DNA from 2 places in the Drouetiella sp. genome. Region 1 is predicted to be linked to the other one. Evidence: riboswitches for the same ligand, from Rfam matches in the RefSeq annotation. Region 1 holds a riboswitch; the other holds the start of a gene.

The links. Region 1 has a riboswitch for cyclic di-AMP ahead of ntrB (nitrate ABC transporter permease). Riboswitches for the same ligand answer to the same signal wherever they lie in the genome.
Region 2: another riboswitch for cyclic di-AMP. It lies ahead of AC5JMP_RS26190 (ATP-grasp domain-containing protein); the one in region 1 lies ahead of ntrB (nitrate ABC transporter permease).

What each region holds. Positions count from the first base shown of each region.
Region 1 is NZ_JCACIN010000002.1:71,107-75,913, reverse strand. It holds gene AC5JMP_RS00805 (CmpA/NrtA family ABC transporter substrate-binding protein) at 1-1,118, opposite strand, end outside; gene ntrB (nitrate ABC transporter permease) at 1,268-2,116, opposite strand; cyclic di-AMP (ydaO/yuaA leader) riboswitch at 2,251-2,417, opposite strand; gene AC5JMP_RS00795 (SIMPL domain-containing protein) at 2,735-3,484, shown strand; gene AC5JMP_RS00790 (AAA-like domain-containing protein) at 4,413-4,807, shown strand, end outside.
Region 2 is NZ_JCACIN010000115.1:106,077-110,883, reverse strand. It holds gene AC5JMP_RS26200 (FIST signal transduction protein) at 1-495, shown strand, start outside; gene AC5JMP_RS26195 (succinate--CoA ligase subunit alpha) at 640-1,521, opposite strand; gene AC5JMP_RS26190 (ATP-grasp domain-containing protein) at 1,608-2,807, opposite strand; cyclic di-AMP (ydaO/yuaA leader) riboswitch at 3,249-3,441, opposite strand; gene ald (alanine dehydrogenase) at 3,682-4,770, shown strand.

The DNA of each region.
Region 1 (4,807 bases):
GCTTCCACCATTCTTTTTTTGCCGTCAAACCCGCCGTAGTTGTAGTTGCCCACAATTCCTGGTGCCGTAAACTTGCTGACGCATTCGGGCAGCTTGCTGACATCACTCGGATTAATCACCGTTGGAGCCACGCACTGGCGCGGTTTTGCTCCAGTGAACGATCGCGCCGTAATCAATTTGGCAACTTCCTCTCGATTTTCTGGCTGGCTGCAATATTGACAGGCTTCAATCATGGTCTTGATCAGCGATCGATAGGTTTTGGGATTCTCATTAATAAACGACTCCTGTACGGCTAAAACGCGATCGGGATGTCCGCGCCAGATTTCTCGTCCTTGCGCGAAGGTGAACCCTACCCCCTCATTGCCCTGAATCGCGCGGGTGTTCCAGGGTTCAGCCACCATGTAGCCCTGCATATTGCCGATGCGCATATTGACGACCATCTGCGGCGGCGGCACGATAATGATGCGAAACTCGGTCAGTACATCCACCCCCACTGCAGCAGACAGGTAGCGGACAAAGTATTCATAGATCGAGGAGCTAAGCACTACCGCCCAGACCCGACGCTCTGGCGGCAGGCTTTCAAAATAGCGGCGGAAGTCTCGCCCAAAGCTATCCATGTCGCCATTGTACTCATGCAAGGGGCGCAATCCCGCCTCCCACATGGCTTTGCTCATGGTCATGGCGTTGCCGTGCCGATGGATGGTCATGCCTGCACAGAGGGGCGCATGGCGTGCGCCCTCTGCGCCAATGCGGGCGTTGGTTACGGCTCCCGATACGACTGGAGATGCATCCAGCCGACCAAAAATCACGCCATCTCGCGATGTTGCCCAGCTTGCCTCGCGGCTAAGGGTAACGTTGAGTCCATACTTGCGAAACAGACCTTTTTCGTAGGCGATCGCAAACGGCGCACAATCATTAACAGGCACAAAACCAATGTTTAGATTGGGCTTTTCCAGGCTTTTGGCATCGACCACGGGATCAATATCGGCTTGGGTGATGACTCCACCAGATGTCCCAGACGGCAGACTACAAGCTGCGAGGGCGCTGGTTGCAGCAAATCCGCCCAAGCCATAGAGAAGCGATCGTCGGCTCAGGTTATGCATAGAAACTCGACTTATTTAGTTCTTATGGGTTTACAGCGCTTTGCGCTTGGTTAAGTATGGGTTATTTTTGTAGAAGCCTCGCTCCGCGAGGCTTCTACAAAAATAACTGTGGTTTATGCAATTGAAAATTGCTGTAAAGTTTGGAGAATCGAGTGGCTACAGAATTATGTAGACGAGGGCGATCGATGCGTTACCAGAACCTGTAGCCGCCCCAGAAGATAGTCCAGCACCAGACCCGTACTGCCAATGACCAGAATTGCCAGAAAGACCGAGTTTAGGTTCAGGCGGCTCCACTCGTCCCAGACAAAGAAGCCAATCCCAATGCCGCCCGTCAGCATTTCTACGGCAACAATCACCAGCCATGCGATGCCCAAGCTAATCCGTAACCCCGTGAAAATATAGGGCAAGCTTGCTGGCAAAATAATTTTGGTAATCTGCCGCCAGCGCGACATTTCCAGTACCCGCGCCACATCTAGATAGTCTTGGGATACGCTGGACACTCCCAGAGCTGTGTTGATGATGGTGGGCCAGAGCGAGGTAATGAAGATGACAAAAATAGCTGAAGGATTCGCCAGATTAAAAATTGCTAGGGCGATCGGCAACCAGGCAACCGGAGAGACAGGTCGAAAAATCTGAATTAGCGGATTGATTGCCAGCAGAGCTTTGCGCGACATACCTATCAAAAAACCGACTGGAATTGCCACCAGAGATCCCAGCAAAAATCCTAGGAACACGCGCCGCAAGCTTGCCAGCAGCAGCCAGCCAATGCCCAAGTCTCCAGGGCCACGTCGATAGAAAGGATGGGTGATGTAGTCGAGGTTCGCTAGCAGCGCCTCCAGCGGCGTAGGCAACAGCTCAGACACAAACGCAGCGACAAACCACCATAGCAAAAGGACTCCCAAAATCCCCAAGAGCGGCAGTAAAACAACGTCCTGAAACAAAGTCGGGCGAATAGACTTACGCCATGCAGCCTGAGCCGCTATGGCGATCGCCATAGTATTAAATTGCAGCATTCAATTCCTCCTGAGTAGGCGAGGCAGGTACATAAACAGAGCTCCACAAAACCCTAGATGGGAGATGTGGCAGAAATCGCTCTTAACCAGACCCGAGGACACTGAAGGCAATCGAGCAACAAAAAGCTGATTCTTCAGTCTCCCCTCAATGCCGACGGAGTTAGCTGACGGGCTAGGGCTGAGAGGTGCCCTTCCTCCAGAAGGCATTTGCCTTTTGGAAAATTCGCCCCAAGATTTGGTTCCTCCGCTCTTTATTTCGTCATCATTGCTGACGAAACAACAGATTAGGCTGACTGACTATGGGTTCTAATCAGGCTATCACCCCTTCCTGAGAATCGTCAATCCTTTTCGATGCCAACAAATGCCTCAAAATAGCCCTCGAAAATCAGGGGATCGCGTCAGGAATAGCTGACCTTGAAACGGTAGTCATTACTCCGACTCACAGAACGCCTGAGTAGGGTTTGCATCACCGCTTCGCAAATCTGTTCACACAACAGCTCATCAAGCTTCTAGAGCTGTCGCTGCCACACAACCAGCTCTAGAAACCAGCCTATGACACAAAAGTTATAGGCGAGTTTTTATTTCGCAATTTCGCACAAGATTTATATCACCCAAAATATGCAAGATTCACCTTCCCGCGATCGCTTCCCGCAACTCTTTGCCGGATTAACTGCCCTATCCCTTGCTCTGGTCGTCAGCTCCTTTATGGCAGCCAACGCCATCCGTAATTTTAAACAATCTAACGATGCGCTAATGGTCACAGGATCTGCCAAACGCCCGATTCGATCGGATTATGTGGTTTGGCGAGCCTCTGTCTCTAGCCAACAGTCCACAGCTCAGGCAGCTTACCAAGAGCTAAAGCGTCAGACGGAGCGCGTGCAAAGTTACCTGAAAGCTCAGCAGGTGCCCGATGATGCAATCACGCTGAACGCGATCGAAACCTATGCGATTCCAGAGGTTGCTGCTAACGGACGGGAGACAGGACAAACGATCGCCTATCGCCTGAGTCAGCGGTTGGAAGTTCGCTCTAGTGAGGTCGATCGCATTACTCAGCTTTCTCAACAAGCAACTGACTTGATTAACGAGGGTATCTCCCTAACTTCCGAGCCGCCGCAATATCTGTACACGCAGTTGGGAAAAGTGCGGATCGAGATGGTGGCTGAAGCGACTAAGGATGCTAAGGCTAGAGCAGAAGCGATCGCTCAAAGCACGGGGAATCGGGTGGGAGCAGTGCGCAGTGCTGAAACGGGGGTGTTTCAAATCACGTCTCGTAACTCAACAGATGTCAGCGATTCGGGGATTTATGACACTTCATCGATCGACAAAGACATTACAGCAGTGGTATCAGTGAAGTTCGGAATGGAGTAATTATCTGTATCTTAGGGTGGAAATTAGAGCCATAACCTTCCAAAACTCTTGGGTCTTCAAGCAGCCAAACGAAGTCTCAAGGGTTCACTCTTTCGCATAATTGGCGATCGCTGGGTGGAGTAGAGAGTAAGGCAGTATGAGGAAGTATGAGGAAGTATGAGGAAGGCAGATCAATCGCCCCATAACAATCTAATTCATAATCTGGTAGCGGTATTTAGATAAGAATTTTTTGTTGCGTCGGCTTTGCCGACGCAACAAAAAATTCTTACCCCTTAGGACTATCCACAATCTGAGTAACGAGGAGAACTATCAAAGCGATGGTTCATTAAGCGGCTTAACTCGCTCAAAACTTCTGACTAAGCAGCAATTAAATCGCCGATCGAATTTAAAGCAAACTCTGTGAGTAGCGCGGAAGTGGCAGTGCAGAACAAATTCAGCCATTTGGCGGTTTCATAACTTGCGCAGCTCAGTATTAAAGTGAGCATATGAAATTCTAATTTTGTAATCCGTACTCGTAAACAGACACAAGTTAAGACAAACTAATTCAGGTGACGTCAGAAGGCAAGATAACACACATCAATGGCAATCTAGTTTAAGTTGCAGAACCTTAACCTGAGGAAGCTTTAGAACCAATCAGGATCATGACTTTTGCACAGCCAAGGTACATTCTAGAAGCTAAGTTTTTTTGAAGTTTCGTATTAGTTTCCAGTCATAGTTCTATGACACAAAGCTACAAAAAGCCTAGTTCCCTTGCACGGGAAATTTTATACATCGACTCCTTACACTAATTTATTCATCCTGTAATCTGCTGATTCTGTGCAGGAGATTCAGTAACTTTTCAGTTCTTCAGTTTTAATGACTTGCCGCTTGCTGCCATAGCTCGCGTCTGCGACAGGCACTACTTGAGCTAATCTAACTTTAAAATCTCATGATTCAACAATTACAGGTGGTTCAGCAATTGCAATCACAGCGGCGCAAACGAGGCGTTATCCTTAGCTCTAGAGGCTGGCAGCGGCTTCAGGCTGCTGAACAACGTCTGGCAGAGCAAAGCAATGCAGGCAAGCCCCACACGCTAGAGCAGTTGGGAGAACTAACTGACCTGAGTCCCAATACAATCACGAAGGTGCGGCGTAAGCGCCTTGCAGTCGATCGCCAGACGCTAGAGCTTTATTTTAATGCGCTTAACCTTAGCCTTAATCCGAATGATTACATCAGCCTTGATCCCGACACGATCGCCCAAAGTCTTCTCCGCAAGCCGCTGCAAGGACAGCTATCGCTAGACTCAAGCCTATATATCGATCGCCCTCCCGTTGAGCAATTAGT
Region 2 (4,807 bases), on a different contig from region 1:
GAAATTTTGCAGGGAATGTTTCAAGATTTGAGCGAGGCAGACCGAACCATTGCTCAGCGATCGCTGTTTGTCGGCATTGCTCAAAGCGCTTTCAAGCAGCAGCTTGAGCAGGGCGATTTCCTGATTCGTAATTTGCTGGGCGTTGATCCCCGCACAGGTGCAGTTGCGATTGGCGATCGCGTCCGTCCAGGACAACGAATTCAGTTTCATTTGCGGGATGCTGAAGCTTCAGCCACCGATCTGGAAATGCTGCTAAAGCGCTACCCCAAGAACGTTAACCCTTCACCTGTAGGCGCGCTCATGTTTGCCTGTATGGGCAGAGGTCAGGGGCTTTACGATCAGGCTAATTTTGACTCTGATTTGTTTAGCCAATATCTTCCCCATGTGCCGTTAAGCGGGTTTTTCTGCAATGGAGAGATTGGTCCTGTAGGCAACACAACATTTCTGCATGGCTACACCTCTGTCTTCGGCATCTGGCGACAATCTGCCTCTTAATATGGCTACGCTGAACAGCCTATCTAGCGTTCTGTAGCAACCGCCAAGGCGGTTAGGGCGGGGGGACATTTAGGGTGGGGCGCAAAGTGCCCCACCCTAAATGTTCTAAGCAAAATGTTCTAAGCAAACTGGCGACTGCTATATCTAGCGTTGGACAGCCCACATTGCCCGTTTAACCAAACTCGGAATCTGAGAAGGGCGATCGGCTAAGGGAATGTTGGCCTGTTGAAAAGCTGCAATCTTGCCTTCAGTAGAACCTGGGCTATTGTGCAGCTCGGCTAGCCGGGAAGCGCCAACGCTTGAAGGATTGGGCAGCCTATGCCCCGCAACATAGGCAACCACGGGCTTATCGATCGCTTCTGCAACATAATGAGCCGCTGTCTCTTCACCCTCGCATCCCATTTCGCCCACTAGGACAATCACCTCGGTCTGCTCATCCTCTTCCAAGATTTGCAGCCATTGCTGAAAAGAAGACCCCGAAATCCGATCGCCCCCGATTCCCACGGCGATCGATTGCCCTAGCCCTGCCTGAGTCAGTTCCCAAGCGACTTCGTACGCCAAAGCTCCACTACGGCTTATAACTCCCACGTGCCCTGGCATATAAAAAGCAGGCGGATGGGTTCCTAGCAGAATTTGTCCTGGAACAATGATGCCTGGACAATTTGCCCCGACCACCAAAGTCTCGGTAATCTCAGCTTTGCGCACCAAAGACACCATATCTAGGGGCGGCACCCCTTCTGTGATGATAACGAGCTGGCGAATTCCGGCAGCGATCGCTTCTAGCGCCGCGTCTAAGACCTCGTAAGGTTTCACCAAGAGAATAGCGGTTTCCACCAAACCTCTCTGCGCCAGCGCCTGACCGACCATATCAAACACAGGAATACCGCAGATCATCTGCCCACCCCGCCCCGCACTTATACCCGCAACAATTTGGGTTCCATAGGTTGTCATGATGGGCACATAAACAGAACTGAGAGGTTCTGCAATACCCATCACCATTACCCGACTGTTGAATGTGAAATCCATGGCTAACGTGTCTTACGATCGAGAAAAGGAGAGTCTGAGATATAGGCGGGCGTGAAGCAGAAGGTATTCAGCAAAACCCCTTAAAGCTAAGCTCTGAATCGAGAGCTAGAGGGATTGAGTTCCCTAATGGGTTGAGCCTTCGTCAAGGCGACTGCTTGGTCAATGGCTCCATCTAGCCGCTCAACTACCGAAATACCCATCGGCATAAGGAGTTCTTGAGCCTGATAGAACTGAGCACCTACTAATCGCAGAACAAACACAGGGGAAGGCTGCGAAGAGTACCGCCTGATGTGGTTAGCAAACGTTTCGGCGATTTGAAGGCAGGAAATTGAACTGCCCACGAGGTTAATCAGCACCACCTTCAGCGATTTGTCTTGAGCCATGAGCGACAGACTTTGCTCGAAATGCTCAGCGAACGAAAGCTGCGGCAAACAGTATCGATAGGCTTCCCCTAAATCAACAAAGCTTGCTGCCTTGCCTCCAGCCTGCTTCAACAAATCTAGAGTGGTCATTATCAGGCCAGCGCCCGCAGAAATTATGCCTATGCTTCCATTAGATTCCACTTGCTTAAATCGACAGGTCAATCTTGAGGAAACAGATGCCTGAGCCTGATAGGCTTGGTCACGGCTGTTGGCGACCATAGATGCCAGATCGTCTTGGCGACCCAAGGCTGCATCGTTTATGGTTACCCTGCCGTCTAGCGCCATTAATTCACCTTCTGCCGTTACAGCCAAAGGATTGATTTCTAATAGGTCTAAATCTTGACGTACAAATAGCTGATACATTTTCTCAATCACAGCACTGACCGATTGAATTAAAGCTCCTTTAAGCCCCATTTTCAGGGCTAGGCGGCGTGCATAAAAAGAAGAAAATTCTTGATCGACGATAACTCGCTGAATATGCTCTAGCTTTGGTTCAGCGTCAAGTCCTCCGTGCTGAGAACCCAGCAGCAGCGGACGACGAGTTGCGCTGTCAAGCACGATCGCCAGATAGAATTCTAAGTCAGTTTCGTACTTCGGTTCTGCCAACAAAACCTCTGGATATTGACCCATGATGGGCAGGTGAAAAATGGCTTGGGCAGATGCTATTGCGTCAATGGTGTTTTCCGCTAACCGAATTCCGCTGATTCTGCTGCGTCCTGCCTTGTGAATCTGAGATTTCAGAACAACAGGGTAGGGAATCTTCAGCTCTTTGACATCGGCAGGTCGGGCAATTCTTTGAGAGGGCAGTACAGGAATGCCCATCTGGCGGAACAGCTCTTTGGTTTGATACTCTAACAAGTCCATTTCACACGCTCTAACTAACGAGGACAGAAACTCCAGCACATTGACAGATGTCTCAATCTGTAAGGATGTAAAACTCGGCTCATGGCATTAGCCTTGAGCCACAACTTAATCACAGTACAAGCGTAGAAGTCTGAAGGTGACTTCCTTAAGAATGAATATTCGTAGGTCTAAAGCCGTCGAACATTTCACCTTTCCCCTTGAAGTCGTAACAATACCTGGTTGAAAACGAGAGCGCCTAAAAAGAGGCAATGCTCCGCAACCGGGTTAAATGCCGAACACCCTGACTCTATTACCAGATCTAAAGGTCATCTATTGTCTCCTCAAAGTCTAATGCGATCGCGTACAGCATTTGCCCTGCCGATTTGGATAGAATCAGAGAAACAAATGACCCACACAAGCCTGAGGATACCGAAGCAAACCAGTTAAAAAAATTCTGATTCTTCAGTCTCCTCTCAGTGCCGACGGAGTTAGCTGACGGGCTAGGGTTGAGAGGTACCCTTTTTCAGGTTTCTAAAAAAGCGAAGTCGAGTAGCTGAATTCAGCTAAAACCTACCTTATCTTTTCCAGTTCCTTGAGAATGCGCCCCAAGTTATGGTTCCTCCGCTTTGAACCTCTCTTTCAACTGCTTATGACTCAATCTGTCTCAGTAAGTCTGGACAAGTCGGTTGATGAAGCAGGTGGAGATACGAATTCAAATTAGGCTGACTTTTTGCATTGACATAGCCAAAATTACCACTGGATTGAGGGTTAGTCAACTGGTTAAGACTTAATTTTCTCTGAGCATTGCTTATGAATAACGATCTTGCTTACAGATTTAAGTTAAAGATATGAGGAGGGTTGGCTCTCAAATAATCCTGATCGACAGTGAGGTTTTATGAAAATTGGTGTGCCTAAAGAGACGAAAGATCAAGAATTTCGAGTAGGGCTGAGTCCAAGCAGCGTCAGGGGTTTGACCGATCGCAATCATGCTGTCTACGTACAAACTTCCGCCGGATTGGGTGCAGGTTTTACAGATGCAGACTATTTGCAAGCCGGAGCAAAAATTGTTGATGATGCCGCTACTGCCTGGGATCAAGAGCTAGTTGTAAAAGTCAAGGAACCCTTACCCGAAGAGTATCATTTCATTCAAAAGAATCAGCTGCTTTTTACCTATTTACACTTAGCGGCTAACCGTCCCCTGACTGAAGCTCTGATTGGCTCAGGGGTGACGGCGATCGCCTACGAGACGGTGGAGCTGCCAAACCGGAGTCTGCCATTGCTCACGCCTATGAGTATCATTGCTGGACGGCTGTCTGTGCAGTTTGGGGCACGCTATCTTGAACGCCAGCAAGGGGGACGAGGGGTGCTGTTGGGAGGAGTGCCAGGAGTACAGCCCGGTAAGGTGGTCATTTTGGGGGGTGGCATTGTGGGCACTGAGGCAGCAAAGATGGCGGTAGGACTAGGTGCCCAAGTGCAAATATTAGATGTCAATTTAGAGCGATTGGCTTACTTGGAAACTCTGTTTGGCTCTAGGGTGGAGCTGCTTTATAGCACTACGTCTCAGGTGGAAGCCGTTGTTCCGAGGGCTGATCTCTTGATAGGAGCGGTGCTGGTGCCGGGTCGCAGAGCGCCGATTTTGGTAGGGCGATCGCTCGTTGAGCAGATGCGTCCGGGGTCAGTGATTGTAGATGTGGCAGTTGATCAGGGGGGCTGTATTGAAACCTTGCGCCCGACTTCTCATACAAACCCAACCTATGTCGAGGCGGGGGTGGTTCACTATGGCGTTCCTAATATGCCGGGTTCTGTGCCTTGGACGGCAACCCAAGCCCTCAATAACAGCACCTTTCCCTACGTGCTGAAGCTGGCAGATAAAGGGCTAGATGCTTTGGCGATCGATCCGGCTTTGGCTGGAGGGCTAAATGTTCAGGCTCACAAGCTAATCCATCCCGCAGTGCGGGAGGTGTTTCCTGATTTAGCGGGCTGAGCCAATGAAACGGTCGGGCGAACTCAAATTGGGCAAA